Regions from separate parts of the Pseudoalteromonas sp. BMB genome, predicted to be linked through region 3. Evidence: predicted binding sites of a transcription regulator. Region 3 holds the regulator's gene; each other region holds the start of a gene.

Region 1 (6,445 bases), on a different contig from region 3:
TTTTTTGATGGCACCGCCATCGCAAGGGCGAGGCGCAGTACGCCAATTCTTATTTAATCCTTCCGGTGTAGGAATACTCGGATCGGGCCTAACTTCAGCGTAACACAGGCCATTTTCACGGTAGACTGTGTATTGGGGCGTAGACTCGAGTTGTTCTCTTTGTATGCTCGCAGCAGTGGTTTGATGCGTTTTAGGTACGGTGAGCCGCTGCGGCTTTTCTTGGCTTTGGCTGAGTACAGCGTCACTCGGAGCGCGCTCTAAAAGTTGCTGACGAAATTGAGAGATTGCTTTGCGATGGTCTAATTTTTTAGGTTGCGTGACGACCGCTGCTTTGGTTATGTGCTTAGTTGTACTTTCAACCGTAGGCTTTTTTGGTTCTGCTTGTGCAGTTTTTGGTACTTCAACCGTATCGTCCGGCAGCGTCGGTTTTAACTCCTCTACTGGCTTATCTTCAGTTATCTTCGGTGTTGCAATACGCTCCATCTTGGGCTTCGCAGGCTCAATAACCAAATAGGTTTTCATTGCCTTAATTTCTTCAGGCTTTGAGGGGATATAAATACTTTGCTGCAGATACCAGCCGAGCAGTAGATGCAGCACAATAGAGGCGATAATGGTGAAACTAATCAGGTTGTGTTGGAGCAGCCGCATTATTCTTATTAAATCCTTGAGTCATGCGGAGTTAGAGCTTAATAAAGACTTAATTGTTCCCTCAATAGGCAAATTAATCTGTGACTAATTGCGCGGAAATGTGTTTTAGCAAAGTGAGTTCACGTAAAACGGACATCCCTTTGTTATTCGCATCATTGAGTTTTGCTTCGTTATGCGCGATGGCTTGGTTTATGTTGATCCACACTGGCTTCATACCATTGGCGTGTTCATAATCCTCCATAGCTGGCGCATCAAATTCGCCACAAATCTCACAAACGTAGCAATAAGAAATAATATGCACATTGTCATGATCGGGTTTATACCAAGGGCGGTACTCTTCATAGCGGCCAAACGGCGTCAACCCTGTGATGGATACTGCACCCGTTTCTTCTTTTAGCTCGCGCTCCAATGCTGCTTCTAAGCTTTCACCCTCGTCGACGCCGCCACCTGGCAAGGTGTAATCGTCATAACGTTTGGTGTAAAGCATAAGGATGTCGTTGCCTCTAAGGACAATGGCGCGAGTGGTCTTTCTGGTAAAGCAGCTGCCTTGAAGCGGAATGACTGGGGTGTTGTTTAAGCTTTGCATGGGGGTTTTAACTTCAATCTAGGTAACAAAGATGGGTTTACAAGGTGATACGCCAGCGTAAAAGCGGCGTATCGCGAATGAAGACATTAAAACGGAGCTGGGTACGCTTTAAATACCGTATCAATCTCGGCTAAAGATTCTGCACATAGCGGTTGTTCAAACGCTTGAATATTTTCTTTAAGCTGTGCCATGGTTGTCGCGCCGATAATAGTTGAAGTCACGCCATCGACTTGATTGCACCAAGCTAGCGCCAGTTGCGCTGCTGTCATATTAAATTCTTTGGCGATTTCTAGATACTTTGCAACGGCTTCTTGCGCTAGTTGCGTGTCTCTAAATAGCCCTTGTCTTTGCACTAAGGTAAAGCGGCTGCCTTCAGGTCTTGCGCCCCCTAAATATTTACCGCTCAGCATCCCACCAGCCAGTGGCGACCAAGGTAAATAGGCAATATCTTCGTTTACGCAACTCTCAATCAAGTAAGGCCAATCTTTGGCATGTAGCAAGCTAAACTCATTTTGAATTGAAACTGGCTTCGGTAGGTCGTGCTGCATCGCCAAATTAAGGTAAGTGTGAATGCCCCAAGGCGTATCATCAGAAAGACCCCAATGGCGAATTTTACCCGCTTGAATACAGCTCGCTAAGCCTTCTAAAATATCTAGCATGCCAGCGCGTTCTTCGTCTTGGTCAAGTGCACTCAAAGGGACCATGCCTGGCCATTGTTTACCAAAGTGCGGTGAAGTACGGTTTGGCCAATGTAGTTGGTAGAGGTCGATATAGTCAGTATTCAGGCGCGCTAAAGAATCATCCACTGCTTGGAGCACTGATTGTCCCGTAATAGGGCCGCCTTCACGGATCCAAGGCAAACCGCTTCCCGCAATCTTGGTTGCAAGCACGAGCTTTTCGCGCTTTTCTTGGTGGCGCTTTAGCCAATTGCCAATGATGGCTTCGGTTTTACCATAGGTTTCAGGTGAGGGAGGGACCGCATACATTTCAGCGGTATCAATGAAGTTAATACCACGGCTTAGTGCATAATTGATTTGCTCGTCGGCATCATGCTGGTTGTTTTGTACGCCCCAAGTCATGCTTCCTAAACAAATACGTGAAACTTCAAGTGGGCTACTACCAAGTCGTGAGTACTTCATGCAGGCTCCTGATTGATTGCTGAATGATTAAATATAGCCAAAGTAACGGATTTAGTACTTTGAACTGTATTGATATTGTTAGCATTATCTCTGTTTTGCAGTGCAACTTGCAACAGACATCCACACAAGTATAGCCCAGAACACTAAGGCCTATGTTCAAGATTGCAACAGTTGGAAAATTAGCACATAATAAACACTGTTTATTTAGACAGTGTTTTAACGTGCGTAAATTTATTCATATTGATATGGACGCGTTCTATGCATCAGTAGAAATGCGCGATAACCCCGAGCTTGCAAAGGTGCCGATGGCGATTGGTGGTCGTAGCCATCGCGGGGTGCTATCCACGGCTAACTATATTGCTCGGCAATATGGGGTGCGCTCGGCTATGTCGAATTATCAAGCGAAAAAACTTTGCCCTCAGCTGGTGATTGTACCGGGGAGAATGGAGGTATATAAGGCAATATCGCAACAAATTAGAACTATTTTTGCCCGCTATACTGAGCTAATTGAGCCACTGTCTTTGGATGAAGCCTATCTAGATGTCACTGAGTGTCAGCAATGTAATGGCAGTGCAACGCTTATCGCCGAGCAGATCCGAGCGGATATATTTGCAGAAACGGGCCTTACGGCTTCGGCGGGAATTGCGCCAATCAAGTTTTTAGCCAAAATTGCTAGCGATGAAAACAAGCCCAATGGTCAGTGTGTTATCCCGCCTCACCAAGTGAGCGCTTTTATTGATGCGTTACCCCTTAAAAAAATTCCAGGTGTAGGTAAAGTGACTCAACAACGTTTGCTAGCCATGGGACTTGAGTATGGCCGAGACATTAAGGCACTGTCTGAAACTCAGTTACGCCAGTCATTTGGCAAGTTTGGCGCTGTATTATGGCGGCGTTGTCAAGGTATTGATGAGCGCCGAGTTGAGACCGACAGAGTGCGTAAATCGATAGGCGTTGAAACCACATTTGCAGAAGACACGCTCGACCTTGATACCTTAAAACAAGTCATAAAAGAAAAGTTGTTACCTGAACTGACTCGCCGAGCACAGCCTTATTTACAGCGCGGTTTTAATAAGCTTGGCGTTAAAGTGAAGTTTTACGATTTCACCCAAACCACCAAAGAATGCCAATACCAGCATATTGATTTGCCCGTTTTCGAGGAATTATTGATTGAGGCGATGTCACGGCAAAAGTTTAAACCTGTGCGCCTCGTGGGCTTGCACTTAGGACTAAATGAAAAGTCTAACACGCAAGCTCAATTGGGACTTTTTGATGGCTAATTCTGACCTACCTAGACTAAAAGATAACTGCAATTAGTTTAATTTGTGCTAGCTTCGAAGTTGTCGTGCAACAAACTAATCACGCCAACTGCGTGTAATTAAAACAACAACAAGAGGTAAGCATTATGCAATCCATAATGATCGTACTCTTCGGCATCATAGGGATGTTATTTGGATGGTTTGTCTATTCCAAATTTATTGCTGAAAAAATATTTAAAATGGATGACAACTTTGTCACGCCGGCTCATGAGCTTGAGGACGGCGTGGACTATGTTCCCACTAACAAAGTGGTATTGTGGGGACATCACTTTACTTCAGTCGCAGGCGCAGCACCAATTGTAGGTCCAGCTATCGCTGTTTATTGGGGTTGGGTGCCAGCTGTGCTTTGGGTTGTATTCGGTACCATATTCTTTGCGGGTGTCCACGATATGGGCGCGCTGTGGGCAAGTGCTCGCCATAAAGGCAAGTCGATGGGCGCGTTGTCTGAAAGCGTGATTGGCAAGCGCACGCGTTCATTGTTTATGATAGTGGTCTTCCTTGTACTGCTCATGGTAAATGCCGTGTTCGGTGTGGTAATCGCAAACTCCTTCGTGGGTAACCCAAATGCGGTATTCCCCGCTTGGTCTGCTATCGTCGTGGCGCTTATCATCGGCCAATTGCTGAAACGAAAAGTGCCGCTAGTACCGCTCTGTATTATCGGGGTTATTGTGCTCTACGCGACCATTTATATGGGCAGTAGTATGCCGATTACCTTACCAACCGAAATGTTTGGTCTAAGCGACAAAGCCAATTGGATCATTATTTTGTTTATCTATGCCGCCGTGGCGTCATTGTTACCGGTTTGGATGCTATTACAACCTCGTGACTTTATTAATGGCATGCAGCTGTTAGTGGGATTGATCCTGCTTTATGGTGCAGTATTTGTGGTGATGCCAGATATCACCGCGCCTGCGTTTAACACCCAAACGGTAGAAAATACCCCAAGTATCATACCCCTGCTATTCGTGACTATCGCTTGTGGTGCGGTATCTGGTTTCCACGGTATTGTTTCGTCGGGAACGAGTTCAAAACAACTAGACAAAGAAAAAGACGGCCGTTTTGTCGGCTACTTAGGTGCAGTTGGTGAAGGTTCACTTGCACTTATCACTTTGGTCGCCGTGAGTGGCGTGATGCTTGCTGTATCACCTGAAGAGTGGCACGAAATTTATAGTCATCTTGGTGCAGGCAGTGTATCAGCCTTTATTAACGGTGGCTCAAATCTTATCAGTACAGGTTGGGGACTACCAGTCGAAATCGCATCAACCCTACTTGCTGTTATGGTTGTACTTTTTGCAGGCACCACTATGGATTCTGGCGTTAGACTTCAGCGTTATATTATTCAAGAGTGGGGCGAGATCTATAACATCAAGTTCCTGAACAACGGTATCATCGCGACTTTGTTGGCCGTTGCATGCTGTTTGCTACTCGCCTTTGGCGCTGGTGGCGCATCGGGTAGTGGTGGTATGGTGATTTGGCCGCTGTTTGGTTCAACCAACCAAATCTTGGCAAGCTTAACCTTGTTGGTTATCTCAGTATATCTTATCAAACTAGGGCGTCCCGCTAAGTACACCCTGATCCCTATGGTATTTGTGCTGGTGATGGCGTTTTTTGCCGGAGTGATCAAGCTAGGTGAATACTATCAAAAAGGCAATTGGCTGTTGGTTGTGCTTGACGTTATCGTGCTGGTGGTCAGTATTTTGGTGATGTTAGAAGCTTGGTCTGTGATCAGCAAAACCAAAGCCAAACCAGATGAAGCCCGTGATATGTCGTAGTTCCCTTGGAACTTGACCACAAATCACCTATAGTCGGCCCTAATTCTAATATAGAAAAGGGCCGTTTTTATGTCTTTTCCAATCGCATTACCTTGTAACACCCTATTTGAAAGCGATGCAGATGCTATCGTTGTTGTTACTCATGATATTCAAAACCTTGGCAGTGCAGAGCTTGACGAAGTTGCTGCACCATTTATAGCTGTGGATGCGCGCATTGCGCAAAAGGCAAGTCTGCTTGTTTCAGACAAAGTACCTGGCAAGCGTTTGGTGATTGCGCCAACCGGACCACTCGATAGAGATTACGATGACGTTCGCCGTTACTTTGAAGCGGCAAAAGCTGGTATTTTAGAAGCGAAAGCGGCTGGTGCGGTAAAACCTGTGCTTGCTGTTGTAAATGTGCCTGTCGATGCTCGTTACGAAAATGCGCGTGCAGTCAGCTTTTTAGGTGCTTGCCAAGGCTTATGGCAGCCATTAGAAGCACGTGAGTACCGTGGCGAAGCGATTGAACCAATCGAAGCGATTTATGTTTTTGAGGCGTCAGCACAATGCTGCGATCAACTGAGTGCAATCGCTGCAGGCCAATATGCTGCGCGTGATTTGTGTGGTACAGAACCAGAGCGCATGGCACCACCTCGTTTTGCTGACTACTGTGTTGAGCTATTTCAAGGTTCAGCGGTAAACGTTGAGGTTATCGCTGACCGCAAAGTTATGGATGAGCAATATCCACTCCTAAGCACGGTAGCGCGTGCCTCTTACGCCGTTGAGCGCCACCATCCTCGTGTTGTAAAAATGGCATACGAGCCAGAAGGTGACGTCGAACGTACTCTTATCTTTGTTGGCAAAGGTCTTGTGTACGATACTGGCGGTGCAGACTTGAAAGTGGGCGGTTTTATGGCGGGCATGAGCCGTGACAAAGGCGGTGCGGCGTCAGTGGTTGGTTTTATGGAAGCGGTTGCTAAGTACCAGCCAAAAGGTATTAAGGTT
Region 2 (6,445 bases), on a different contig from region 3:
ACCCTTTGCAGTCAGTCGCGGCTTATAACGATATTGAATATGTTATCTTACATGGCTCAGCCATTGAGCGTGCTACTTTTCATATCGATGCCCTCGAGAAAAGTGAATGAGTAAATACGTCAGAATAGAAATACTGATAATGTCGGTCTCACCTCTATTGACTTAATCAAGTGGTCTATTTTGATATTTTCGAACTTCTGCTGGTAACAAGAGTCGAAAAATCGTCGCAAAGATAGCGCACACCGCCGAAGTAAGGTTGCTCTAACACAGCCAGATAAAGCATAATAAAACAAAAAGGGTTTCTCTATAATGAAGATTTCATCTTTTCATCTCTCTAGGCAATCTTGGGGATTGCTAGCACTATCCGCTGCTATTTTTGAAGCCGCTGCACTGTATTTCCAATACGGTATGGGTTTAGAGCCCTGTATTATGTGCATCTATCAGCGTTTTGCTATGTTGGGGTTATTAGCAGCTGGTTTAATCGGTATGATTTCTCCTCGCTCATTCGCGCTGCGTAGTCTGGCATTTGTTTCGTGGGGTGTAGGCAGTATTTGGGGTTATTTTATCGCCCGTGAACATATCAGTATGCAAACCACAACGGATCCATTTGCTTTTACCTGTGACTTTGTACCAAACTTTCCTGCGTTTATGCCGCTGCATGAATGGCTACCAAGCTTTTTTGCTGCAACAGGTGACTGCGGCAACATAGATTGGTCTTTTGCAGGATTATCTATGCCTGGATGGATGGAAATTATCTTTGCATTTTATAGTGTTGCATTTATTCTTTTCTTATTTTTCCACGTTACCAAAAGAAGTTGAGATATCACATTCATGCATTTTAGGTTAAGCCAAATTGAGCAACTGAGAGCGTTTAAATTACGTGACAAGCAGATGATCTTACGTCTTGCACTTAGCCACCTTGATGCAAAAACAAAGGTCGTGTTAAGAATAGCCAAGTTGCTACTGCTCACACCATTTTTTGCCTCATTGGTCGTATTTGAAGGCTGGCTGTTATTACCTGTCTTATTGGTAGCAGGACTAATTTATCCGCTACTGACCACACCACTGGAAATACAGTTTGGCAAACCCAAGTTAGCTCAGGCAATCGCTGAGTTTAACGCCTCGAATAAGCCCTAATCTTCAATCTACCTGTGTGCGAGCAGCGAAGCTCGCACACAATAACTACGACTAGACTCTAATTTTCCCCTCCAGTTTTGCCAATATTCCTTTCCCAATTCCTTTTACTTCCAGCAACTCCGTTGTTGTTTTAAAGCGCCCCATTTTCTTACGGTACTCTACGATGGCTTCAGCTTTACGAATACCAATCCCTGGTAAACTTGAAAGCGCCGAAGCGTCAGCAGAATTAATATCGAGTACAGCACTTTGCTGCCGTGTTTGAGAAGCTGACTTTGCTTGCTCCGCAGGTTTTGCGAGCACGCTTGAACAGCTTAAACCTAACGCCAATAAAATAGAAAGTATGGTGGGTTTATTGAACATATATACACTCCTTGTGCGTAAAAAGTATCCAAAGCTTTTTGCATTCCTCTCAATGGATGATTGCAGCAAGCTTATAAAATAACCTGAGCTTCGGATAATTAATGCCTTTCTAGCAGCTAGTTTTAGCGCTAACTGTGTTGAATTCACTTCCAATAGCCAGCTATTGGTGCGTAAATTCGCCTGGTTATCCCCAAAACTCTCTGGCTAGATAAAGGAAATAATTTAATGTGAGTTTAAAGCAATGAGCTAGCTCATTCCTTATCCAAACCTCAGGTTAAATAAAGATTGGAACATTGACTTTGTCAAAAAACATTCATTCTTTCAAAAATCAAAACAAACATTAAGCTTTTGTTTTTAATGAATTTAATTAATTTCACTTCACTCAACAGCACTTGAAAAATTTTCAAAATAACTTGCTTAATCACTCGATTCGATTTACTGTATAAAAAAACAGTGACTAGGGGAATAACCATGGCCGTTATCATCAAATATGTTGTTGAAAGAAATGGAGTCGAGCGTATGACTTTCACGTCTAAAAAAGAAGCTGATGCTTATGATAAGATGCTAGATGTAGCTGAAGCATTGGAAGACATGCTAACGAAAGTTGACGTGCCGCTGAGTGAACAACAAGTTGAATCCCTAGCGCTTGAAATTGCGAAACAAAAAGATGACTTTGTGTCTGTGTTAAAAGGTGGCAAAGTAGCACCAAAGGCCAATACCAAAAACAAATCTGAAAACGAAAAAGCGTCAGATCCAGATAAAGTGACCAAAATTAAGCAAGCCTAAATGATAATAACCACTTACTTCAGTGGATGGTTTAGGCTGAAAATAAAAAACCGCATGCTCTGCGGTTTTTTATTTTGTGCTGTGTAGCGTGGTATTATTTAATCACGCTTGCCACTGCGTCAGCAAAGTAGTCAATATTGTCTTTGCTTACGCCAGCTACGTTAACACGGCTAGAGCCTACCATATAGATAGCATATTCAGTGCGTAGTCTGTCAATTTGCTCTTTATTAATACCTAAGAAAGAGAACATACCGTGCTGACGGTCGATGAACGAGAAGTCTTGCTCAACACCTTTTGCAGCTAGGCTTTCTTTAATCAACGTACGTAGACCATTGATACGACCGCGCATTTCGTCAAGTTCGTCGTACCACATTTGCGTAAGTTCAGTACTGCTTAGAATGGTATTTACAATATCAGCACCGTGTGCTGGTGGCATTGAATAGATACTACGAACAACGCTAAGTAATACTGAGTTTGAAACATCAGCAGTTGCACTGTCTTTTGCAATGATTGAACACGCACCGATACGCTCGCGGTATAAACCAAAGTTTTTAGAGCAAGATGAACAGATGATCATTTCATCAACTGTATCCGCAACCGTTCTAAGGCCTTGTGCATCCTCTTCAAGGCTGGTACCAAAACCTTGGTATGCAATATCAATTAATGGCGTAAAGCCTTGCTCTTTCGCAAGTTCAGCAACCACTTTCCATTGCGCTTGATTTAAGTCCATACCACTTGGATTATGACAACATGCATGAAGTAGTACTACATCACCTTTAGGTACTTGCTTCAGCGCATTGATCATCTCATCAAACAACAACCCTTTGTTTTCGTAGTCGTAGTAAGGATACTCTTTAACTGTTAGACCAGCTGCTTCAAATAGGCTGATGTGGTTTGCCCAAGTTGGAGTCGTAACCCAAACAGTTGCATTGGTATTGCAACGTTTAATAAATTCGGCAGCAACACGTAATGCGCCAGTACCACCAGGTGCTTGCGCCGTACGTACACGGTTTGCCAATAATGTACTATGCTCTCCAAGTAACAGTGTTTCCATCTTTTGACAGAAGTCTAAGTTACCAGCCAAACCAATATAAGATTTTGTCGTTTCGTTTTCTAAACGAAACGCTTCCGCTTTTTTAACCGCTCTAAGTACCGGCGTGTTTCCCTGCTCGTCCTTATAAACACCTACACCAAGGTCAATTTTGTTTGGGTTAGTGTCCTGTTTATAAGCGGCCATCAGGCCTAAAATAGGATCTGTTGGAAGTGGTTTTAGCTCTGAGAACATGGCTTATCTCTTTTATTTTAATTAATGCAAACTCGAGCGGCTGACGCCCGATTCCAGTAGACTTGATGGTAACATAGAGACTTGCATCTCAGTTACCATATTTATCTAGAATTTTATTCATTTTTGTAAACTTGGCAGCACCACAAAGGCGTCAAGTTTACAGCCGGACTATTCCGATAATTATTCGGGTAAATAGTCAGGAATTCTCGTACATGCCGCTGCAAGCAATGCTAAGATTTCTTCGTTGAAGAATGACTCAGAAAGCGCTTCTGCATCAATAATTCCAATACAATTTTGAGCATCATCGAATAATGGCATACAGGTTTCTGCTTTCACCTTTGGATCGCAAGTGTAGTACTCTCCACCACTGGCGACATATTGAGGGATGTCATTAATCACTCGAGCTTTAGCGCTCAATACCGTTTGGATATTATTTGACGCAGCGGCAAAAGCCTCCGTTATCGGGAATAGCGGTCTACTCGGCGCGCCAGAGTACGCTAATTTGAGAAGTTGTTTCCCTTCATTTGTCGCTCTTGCTTGGTATATGCCAAACCAATCAACAGCTGTAAATTCAACTACTGCTGACACTATCGTTTGCAGCTTGGCAAGCGATTGCTCATTCACAATGTTCTTTTCAACGTAGTCACTCAATAAAAAAGGCGCTTCCTGAAGGTGCCCAAACAAGCTACAAGCGCCTCCTTCCCCAAGCTCAGGGATCTGATATGACCACACAGCAGGACTTGAGTTTTGCTCAATATAAGCATCTAGTTTTTTTAATTGCAGCAAAAGCAACTCGCGGGAGATAGATAATCCACTCAATGAAATATAATCTGACATTTTAGCCATCTAAACATCTAAAGTTAATGCAACTTTACCACGCTCTTTATACCTTGCCAACACTAAAAAACAGGTACATACAGCAATACGAGTAGATAACAAACTAAAGCTGAAGTGAAATACACTTGCGTGGAATTTAAACCGATTTAGAGGTGAGTGAATAAATCATTTCTACTTCATTTCCAGCACTGTTGTAGCTAACGCTTTGGGCAATCTCGTTAAGTAAGCTAACACCTCGGCCGTGGCTATGCTCTTGCTGCGCTTTATTGCGATCGCTTGATTCAAAACCATTACCTGAATCACAAATGTTGAAGTATAACTTTAGCTCTTCAGGGCTGTAGCGCACAGAAATAATAATGAGCGCTTCTTTTAGCTCCTTCAAAACACTCTCTCGCAGACTATAGAACTCAAAAAAGCCATCTTCTTTATTTTTAATCTCAGAATCTAACCCCAATACACCGTGATCTAAAGAATTATTGTAGGCCTCTGAGAGTAGTAAGAAGATGTTAGAGCGATGCGCCGAAATACCGTCAACCTCACTAAGCAAATCCACCAGCTCAAGTACCGGATCTGTCGTTTTCATCTGCTTGGCATCTAAAGATAACGAAATATTAAACGGCAAACTTGAATAATGGTTAGGCGCAGAAACAATTGAATCGCTAGCAACGCAATTAATAATTGCGATACTTAAGTCATCTTGTTGCTCAGTATTGCCAGAAAACTCGCGAACTTCAGAGATAATTTGATCCGTGGAAATATGCTGCCGACTCGCCAGCAAGCGCTTTAACCGTCGTTCGCCATACATTTCCCCCCGCTCAGACTCAGACTCGATGATACCGTCTGTCGCCATTACGAGGCGTTGGTCGGGGCTAACTTCAAAATGCAGTAGGTTACGTTCAAACTCATCGACTTCTAGAATACCAAGCGCCATATGCTGGCTCTCTATGGTTTTAATAAGGCTGCCATTTTGGTCAACCAGATATAAATCTGGCAAACCGCCAAGCCAAGCAGAAACACTTTTCCCTGAGCTGCTCAATTCAATGATTGCTGCTGCACAAAACATATGGCCGGGTAATAACTCATTAAGGGCGGTATTGAGCTCAACGGCTATATCACTAACCGCCATCCCCTTTTGCACCATAGTATAGAAAATGCGCGATGCAGGAAGCGCGCCGACCGCAGCTGCTAAACCATGACCAGTAAAATCACCTAGTAAACAATAAAAGCCACCCATTGGGCTCTTGGCCATTAAAAACATATCGCCATTAAACATTGACGCAGGTGACAAGTGGTATTCACATATCTCAGGATATTCAGATTGTTGTGCAAGCGCATTACTAAAGATGTGCTCAACAATCTCGTGCTCTCGCTCTATTTGGTTATAGTGATATTCCAGTTGTCGGCGTTGTTCGTTGCTTTGTTGGCTGAGCCTCCGTGTCCTCGCATGCGCTTTGATCTTGGCTGATAAAATGACTTTATCAAACGGCTTATGAATAAAGTCATCACCTCCTACAGCGAGACACTTTTCAAAGCTACTTTGATCTTCAAGCGCAGTGATAAAGATGATGGGGAGGTATACGTCGCCTGCATATTGCTTTATTTTGGGGGCAGTCTCAAAGCCATCCATTACGGGCATGACAACGTCTAGCAGCACGATGTCGATGTCCTGACTTTCAAGAATTTTTAATGCATCACGACCATTATGCGCACAAAAAACGGTATAAAATTGTTGCTCAAGCATCGCCTTGAGCAGCTTACAGTTTAATACCTGATCGTCGACTACCAAGATATTCATGAGGGGCTAATCTATCGGCGTTCAGTCAATATCAAACTTCTTATCAAAACGAGAGATCTGGAGGATTTTCTTAAGTTGCGGGCGACAATTACTAATTTGAATGCTAGAAACTGAGCTTCCTAGTGTTTTTTTCATATTTAACAGCATACCCAAAGCGGAGCTGTCCATATAGTCGGTTTCACGCAGGTCAACAACAACCTTTTCGGTTTGATCATTCACCTCCGCATACGCCTGACGAAACGATT
Region 3 (6,445 bases):
TTGCAGAGATGCGACGGGTTTTTTGCTGTCTGGGATATAGAGATTTGAGAGATATAAAACCTCGCAAGGCAATCAACACATCGCGAGGTTTTCTAAACCTAAGTAAATGCGCTCCACTCCCACCACAGTATAAGCACAGTGCAACATGGTAGGTGGTTTACCCACCGATGGCTTGCAATTAAGGTTTCCAGTCGATGATAGTGTGGATTACCCATGTGACTCTCTATTTAAAAAATGAGAACATCCTACTTCGTAGCGAGCCAGGGCCAAATAAGAGGTTGATGAAAAGCGTTCATCCATGAACTTCATCGACATTCGAACATCCATGTACATCAAAACCCGTTGCAGCAATGCGACGGGTTTTTTGCTGTCTGGGGTGTAGAGATTTGAGATATAGAAAACCTCGCAAGCCAATCAACACATCGCGAGGTGAACTCGCTCCCACCACAGTATCAGCATAGTGCAACATAGTGGGAGGTGGTTTATCAGCCCTAAATCTTAATAATCTATTTCTTATTACGTAGAGTCGTAGGTTAAGCTCTGAGGCACAGACTTCGTTTCTTGCTTAATGCTGCTCTAATTAATGCTATCAGCAAATACACTTAAAATATGTCGAATAAAGAAACATTTGCGATTTTTTTTGAGCTGTATATACTTACAGTAAATAAACCACTGTATGGAACACCAGTTAATGCGTCCTCTAACAAAACGACAAGAACAAATCTTTGAATTAATAAAAGTATTCATAAAAGATACTGGCATGCCTCCAACTCGTGCAGAAATAGCAGATGCTTTGGGTTTTAAGAGTGCAAATGCAGCGGAAGAACATCTTAAGGCGCTTGCAAAAAAGGGAGTTATCGAAATGGTTCCTGGTGCAAGCCGAGGGATTCGACTTGTAGAGGATGAATCCGAACAACTTGGTTTACCTATTATTGGCCGTGTTGCTGCTGGCGAGCCTATCCTGGCAGAGCAACATGTGGAAAGCCACTTTAATGTAGATGCGAGTTTTTTTAAACCTAATGCTGATTATCTTTTGAGAGTTAATGGTATGAGCATGAAGGATATTGGCATTATGGATGGTGATCTTCTAGCTGTTCACAGGACTCAATTGGCTGAAAATGGCCAAGTGATAGTGGCTCGTGTAGAAGAGGACGTGACTGTTAAACGCTTTGAAAAGAAAGGAAAGAAAGTTTTATTGCATGCTGAGAATGAAGAGTTTAAAGCGATTGAAGTGGATCTTGAGCATCAAAATTTCTCCATTGAAGGGTTAGCCGTCGGCGTTATCCGAAGTGCTGACTGGATGTAGTTTATGAGAGCGAGCGTAGCGTCAAATATAAAGTTGCGCTTGCTTTAACTATATTTTGTTTAAAAAGTGGTAATTAACTTTTCTAACTATGTGAAAGTAGGATGATTATAGTGACTTTAATCATTTAGTAATATTTTTAGTTTTCTGATCTTTATACACTATTTTTCATCATTCTTTGTTTTACCCCCTATAGTCCCCAGTTTTGATTCTAAAGTCGGTCTTCTCAAAAATCTTGCAATTTGTTTGTTTTTTGACTAATTGGTTAATAGTCGTGCAGTAAGTCTATGTACAAATAGACAATATGACAGTCATCCAATAATAACAAAAGACAACCGCGAGTTGTCTTGAAGGAGACGTCAAATGAAAATTTGTCGATTAGTTGTAGCATTCATCGCAGTGCTAATCGCCATGCCCTCACTTGCTAACAGCGCTTACAATATGAGGCAAGGTGTTACAGACATTAGTCATCAAGTGTATGAGCTTCACATGACCATATTTCTAATATGTTGCGTCATTGGGGTTATTGTATTTGGGGTTATGTTTTGGGCGCTTATAAAACACAGAAAGTCAAAAGGCGTTGTTGCAGCGCAATTTCATGAAAGCACCAAAGTGGAAATACTTTGGACTGCAATTCCTTTCCTGATACTCATTGGTATGGCAATACCTGCCACAAAAACGCTTATTGCTATGGAAGACACGAGTAAAGCTGATCTGACCATTAAGGTCACAGGCTCTCAGTGGAAATGGCACTATGAGTATATGGGGCATGATGTTGAGTTCTATTCTTTGCTCTCTACTTCGAAAGATGAAATTAGTGATCTTAAAGAAAAAAATGAAAATTACCTGCTTGAAGTTGATAAGCATTTAGTTATTCCCACCGATAGGAAAGTTCGCTTTTTAATGACCTCAGATGATGTCATCCATTCTTGGTGGGTGCCCGATTTTGCGGTGAAGAAGGATGCCAATCCGGGCTTTATAAATGAGGCATGGACAAAGGTAAACGATGAAGGAATTTACAGAGGCCAATGTGCTGAATTATGTGGCAAAGATCATGGCTTTATGCCTGTCGTCGTCGAGGCCGTAAGCCCTGATAAATTTGATAGTTGGCTCAACGATGCTAAAGCTGAAAAAGCAAAAGCAGAGGCTGAGTCACAAGCAGTTGCCCAACAAACCCTTTCGAAAGAAGAGTTAATGGAGGTTGGTGAACAAACTTACATGGCTTATTGCGCAGCTTGCCATCAACCAACTGGGCTTGGGCTACCAGGTGTCTTCCCTGCAATGAAAGGGAGTAAAGTCGTCACTGGAGATATTAAAGCTCATATAGATATTCTACTTTTAGGTCGACCAGGAACTGCTATGCAATCTTTCGCAAAGCAATTAACAATCAAGCAGATTGCGGGAGTTATCACCTATAAAAGAAATAGCTGGGGTAATGACACCGGCGATGTTATTCAGCCAAGCCAAATACAGCGTGAGATAGATGCATTAGAGGAGGGTAAGTAATGAGTGCCATCGTAGAAGAACATTCACACCATACAGCTCCAAAAGGCTTCAAGCGCTGGCTGTTTACTACCAATCATAAAGACATTGGAACACTGTATTTATTGTTCTCACTAACCATGTTTTTAATTGGTGGTGCTATGGCGATGGTGATCCGCGCCGAGCTTTTCCAACCTGGGTTACAGCTTGTAGATCCGCATTTTTTTAATCAAATGACGACAGTACATGGACTAATAATGGTATTTGGCGCAGTAATGCCCGCATTTACTGGTCTTGCCAACTGGATGATCCCAATGATGATTGGTGCTCCTGATATGGCGTTACCGAGAATGAATAACTGGAGTTTTTGGATACTACCCTTTGCATTTGCAATTTTACTGATGTCGTTATTTTTGGAAGGCGGCGGGCCTGCTTTCGGTTGGACTTTTTATGCGCCACTATCTACAACGTACAGCAATGACAATACTGCATTTTTTGTTTTTGCGATCCATATAATGGGAATTAGCTCTATTATGGGTGCTATCAACGTTATCGTGACCATCGTCAATCTTAGAGCTCCAGGTATGACATGGATGAAGTTACCTTTGTTTGTCTGGACTTGGCTGATAACTGCATTTCTTCTGATTGCTGTTATGCCCGTACTCGCTGGCGCTGTGACTATGGTATTGACTGATAAGTTCTTTGGAACGAGCTTTTTTGATGCAGCAGGTGGTGGTGATCCTGTTATGTTCCAGCATATATTCTGGTTCTTTGGTCATCCTGAAGTGTACATCATGATATTACCTGCCTTCGGCATAATTTCTACGATAGTACCGACATTTTCAAGAAAGAAACTGTTTGGCTATGCATCAATGGTTTATGCAACCGCTTCAATCGCTCTGTTATCGTTCGTCGTTTGGGCTCATCATATGTTTACTACGGGCATGCCTTTAGCTGGTGAGTTGTTTTTTATGTATGCAACTATGCTCATATCAGTGCCCACTGGCGTTAAGGTTTTTAATTGGGTAGCGACAATGTGGCGAGGTGCTATTAGTTTTGAGGTACCCATGCTTTTTGCCATTGCGTTTATCGTACTTTTCACAATTGGCGGATTTTCCGGTTTGATGTTAGCAATTACGCCTGCAGATTTCCAATATCACGATACCTACTTCGTTGTCGCGCATTTCCATTACGTGTTAGTTACGGGAGCTATATTCTCAATAATGGCCGCCGCATATTATTGGTTACCAAAGTGGACAGGGCACATGTTTGATATCAAATTGGCTAAATTTCACTTTTGGCTCTCCTTGGTTAGTGTGAACGTATTGTTTTTCCCAATGCACTTTGTTGGTCTTGCTGGCATGCCAAGGCGGATCCCTGATTATGCTCTACAGTTCGCTGATTTTAACGCGATCATTAGTATCGGAGGGTTTGCATTCGGTCTTTCTCAACTGTTGTTTGTTGCAGTGGTTTATAAATGTATAAAAGGTGGAGAGCAGGCCTCTGGGAAAGTATGGGATGGGGCTGAGGGATTAGAGTGGCAAGTACCATCTCCGGCTCCTTATCATACCTTTTCAACGCCACCGGAGATTAAGTAATGCAACATGGTCGCCTGCTTAAGAAGCTTATTTTGTTGACGCTAGGTATGTTTGCTTTTGCCTTTGCACTGGTTCCTCTATATGACGTTTTTTGTGATGTCACAGGCCTAAATGGTAAGCCATCCATGGAAATCGCAAAGCAGAGCGAGTCAATTGCACAAAGTCGACAAGTAGATGTGAGCTTCACAACGCATAGTCAAAGCCAGGCGCCATTTAAGGTCGATGCAGTCGAGCATTCGGTTAGAGTTCAACCCGGTAAGCTAACCGATGTCAAATTCATTGCAAAAAACTTGAGTGATAGTGAGCGTGTGTTGCAAGCGATCCCTTCAGTGTCTCCAGGGAAAGCGGCAAAGTATTTACACAAAATGGCCTGCTTTTGTTTTGATCAGCAACCAATGAAAGGCAAAGAAGAAGTTGAGTTTGTCTTGAGGTTTTATGTAGATACGGAGCTCCCAAGTGATGTTGAGGAACTCACACTTTCATATACGTTGTTTGATATTACAGAGCGAGTTAGCAAACAAGACAGTGATGGACTGAGTATGCTAGCTTCTCGAGAGGAGTTCAAATATGAACCATGAACAAGAAAAATATTACGTGCCTGAGCAAAGTCCATGGCCAATCGTCGGGGCTTTTGCACTTTTCTTTATCGCTGTTGGCGCTGGCTTAACGATTATTCAACTTAAATCAACCAGTAATAGTGGAGTAATGCTACTGCTCGTGGGTATTGCTGTGCTGATCTATATGATTTTTGGTTGGTTCAGGAATGTGATCCAAGAATCTCAAACTGGATTATATTCTGCCCAAATGGATCGTTCGTTCAAGCAAGGAATGGGATGGTTTATCTTTTCCGAAGTTATGTTTTTTGCTGCTTTTTTTGGTGCACTTTTTTATGCACGAATGATAGCTGTGCCGTGGTTAGGCGGTGCAAGTAATAACGCCAGCACCAACGACGTTTTATGGCCTCAATTTGAAGCTGTATGGCCATTGCTCACAACTCCAGATGGAACTGTAACTCAAGCTATGGGTTGGCAGGGACTCCCGCTGATCAATACGGTTATTCTATTAGCATCATCAGTAACCCTTAGCTTTGCTCATGTAGCTTTAGAAAAAGAGCAAAGGGCGAAAGTGAAGGCGTTCTTAGGATTAACAGTACTGCTTGGCGTCGCATTCTTAACCTTGCAAGTGGAAGAGTATATTCATGCTTATCAAGATCTGGGGTTAACTCTTCAGTCGGGGGTTTACGGTAATACATTCTTTTTACTGACAGGATTTCATGGCTTTCATGTCACACTTGGCGCGATTATTCTTTTCGTTATATGGATCAGGGTGTTGAAGGGTCACTTTACCGCTAAGAATCACTTTGCTTTTCAAGCTGGGGCTTGGTATTGGCATTTTGTTGATGTTGTTTGGTTGTGCCTGTTTGTATTTGTTTATGTGTTGTAACAACGGGTGAAGAGTGTAGTTTTATAAAGCCAAATTGAGCAGCAAGACAGATTAGAAGTACGACAGCTATTGATGCATAAACTCTTTGTTGCAATAGCCTCGCCATCGACTCTTGTTGCTCTGACTTGAGCATGACTAGCATAGCTCTAAATAGATTTAGAAAAACGAGTAGTAGCAGTACAACAATAATAATTTTAATCATAAGGGGTGTCCGATGGATTTAGGTGCACTTTTTAAAGGTAGATCAAAACCCCCCATATTGGCAGCATTAATCGTTGTTCTTTTATGTGGCTCGCTCTCTTATTGGCAGTGGCAAAGAGCACAGCAAAAACATGTGTTGCAGCATAAAGTTGAGATTGAAAAATCGCTAGGCGTAGCTAATGAGCAGCAAGTAACATCCCAGCCGCTCACGCAATATGTTAATGCTGAAGTGTCGATTACAGGGAATTTTGTAGGCGATGCGGTTTGGTATTTAGATAATCAAGTCGTGAAAGGTAGAGTCGGTTTTGATGTAATTGGCATTATAAAAATTTCCGAAACTGATGAGTATCTAGCTGTTAATTTAGGTTTTGTGCCACAGCAGGCTAGTCGCGTGCCTACCGTTTTCTCTCTTCCAACT

Evidence for each region. Region 3 encodes LexA, which represses DNA repair genes until DNA is damaged. Its sites were predicted from a motif close to TACTGTATNNNNATACAGTA; they were not measured.
Region 1: dinB (DNA polymerase IV) is a predicted target of LexA. The motif match lies at 2,568-2,587, and genes of this name have one in related genera.
Region 2: BB427_RS00145 (YebG family protein) is a predicted target of LexA. The motif match lies at 1,934-1,953, and genes of this name have one in related genera.

What each region holds. Positions count from the first base shown of each region.
Region 1 covers NZ_MBQA01000194.1:16,350-22,794, reverse strand. The annotation lists gene BB427_RS19120 (hypothetical protein) at 1-648, opposite strand, end outside; gene BB427_RS19115 (NUDIX hydrolase) at 722-1,234, opposite strand; gene BB427_RS19110 (aldo/keto reductase) at 1,321-2,373, opposite strand; gene dinB (DNA polymerase IV) at 2,595-3,650, shown strand; gene BB427_RS19100 (carbon starvation CstA family protein) at 3,776-5,461, shown strand; gene BB427_RS19095 (M17 family metallopeptidase) at 5,531-6,445, shown strand, end outside.
Region 2 covers NZ_MBQA01000001.1:29,114-35,558, reverse strand. The annotation lists gene BB427_RS00165 (amidohydrolase family protein) at 1-110, shown strand, start outside; gene dsbB (disulfide bond formation protein DsbB) at 310-819, shown strand; gene BB427_RS00155 (hypothetical protein) at 832-1,137, shown strand; gene BB427_RS00150 (ComEA family DNA-binding protein) at 1,189-1,497, opposite strand; gene BB427_RS00145 (YebG family protein) at 1,969-2,283, shown strand; gene BB427_RS00140 (amino acid aminotransferase) at 2,378-3,568, opposite strand; gene BB427_RS00135 (GAF domain-containing protein) at 3,749-4,414, opposite strand; gene BB427_RS00130 (fused response regulator/phosphatase) at 4,542-6,200, opposite strand; gene BB427_RS00125 (STAS domain-containing protein) at 6,222-6,445, opposite strand, start outside.
Region 3 covers NZ_MBQA01000210.1:51,571-58,015, reverse strand. The annotation lists gene lexA (transcriptional repressor LexA) at 692-1,306, shown strand; gene coxB (cytochrome c oxidase subunit II) at 1,667-2,809, shown strand; gene ctaD (cytochrome c oxidase subunit I) at 2,809-4,383, shown strand; gene BB427_RS22215 (cytochrome c oxidase assembly protein) at 4,383-4,961, shown strand; gene BB427_RS22210 (cytochrome c oxidase subunit 3) at 4,951-5,826, shown strand; gene BB427_RS24915 (DUF2909 family protein) at 5,732-6,028, opposite strand; gene BB427_RS22205 (SURF1 family protein) at 6,041-6,445, shown strand, end outside.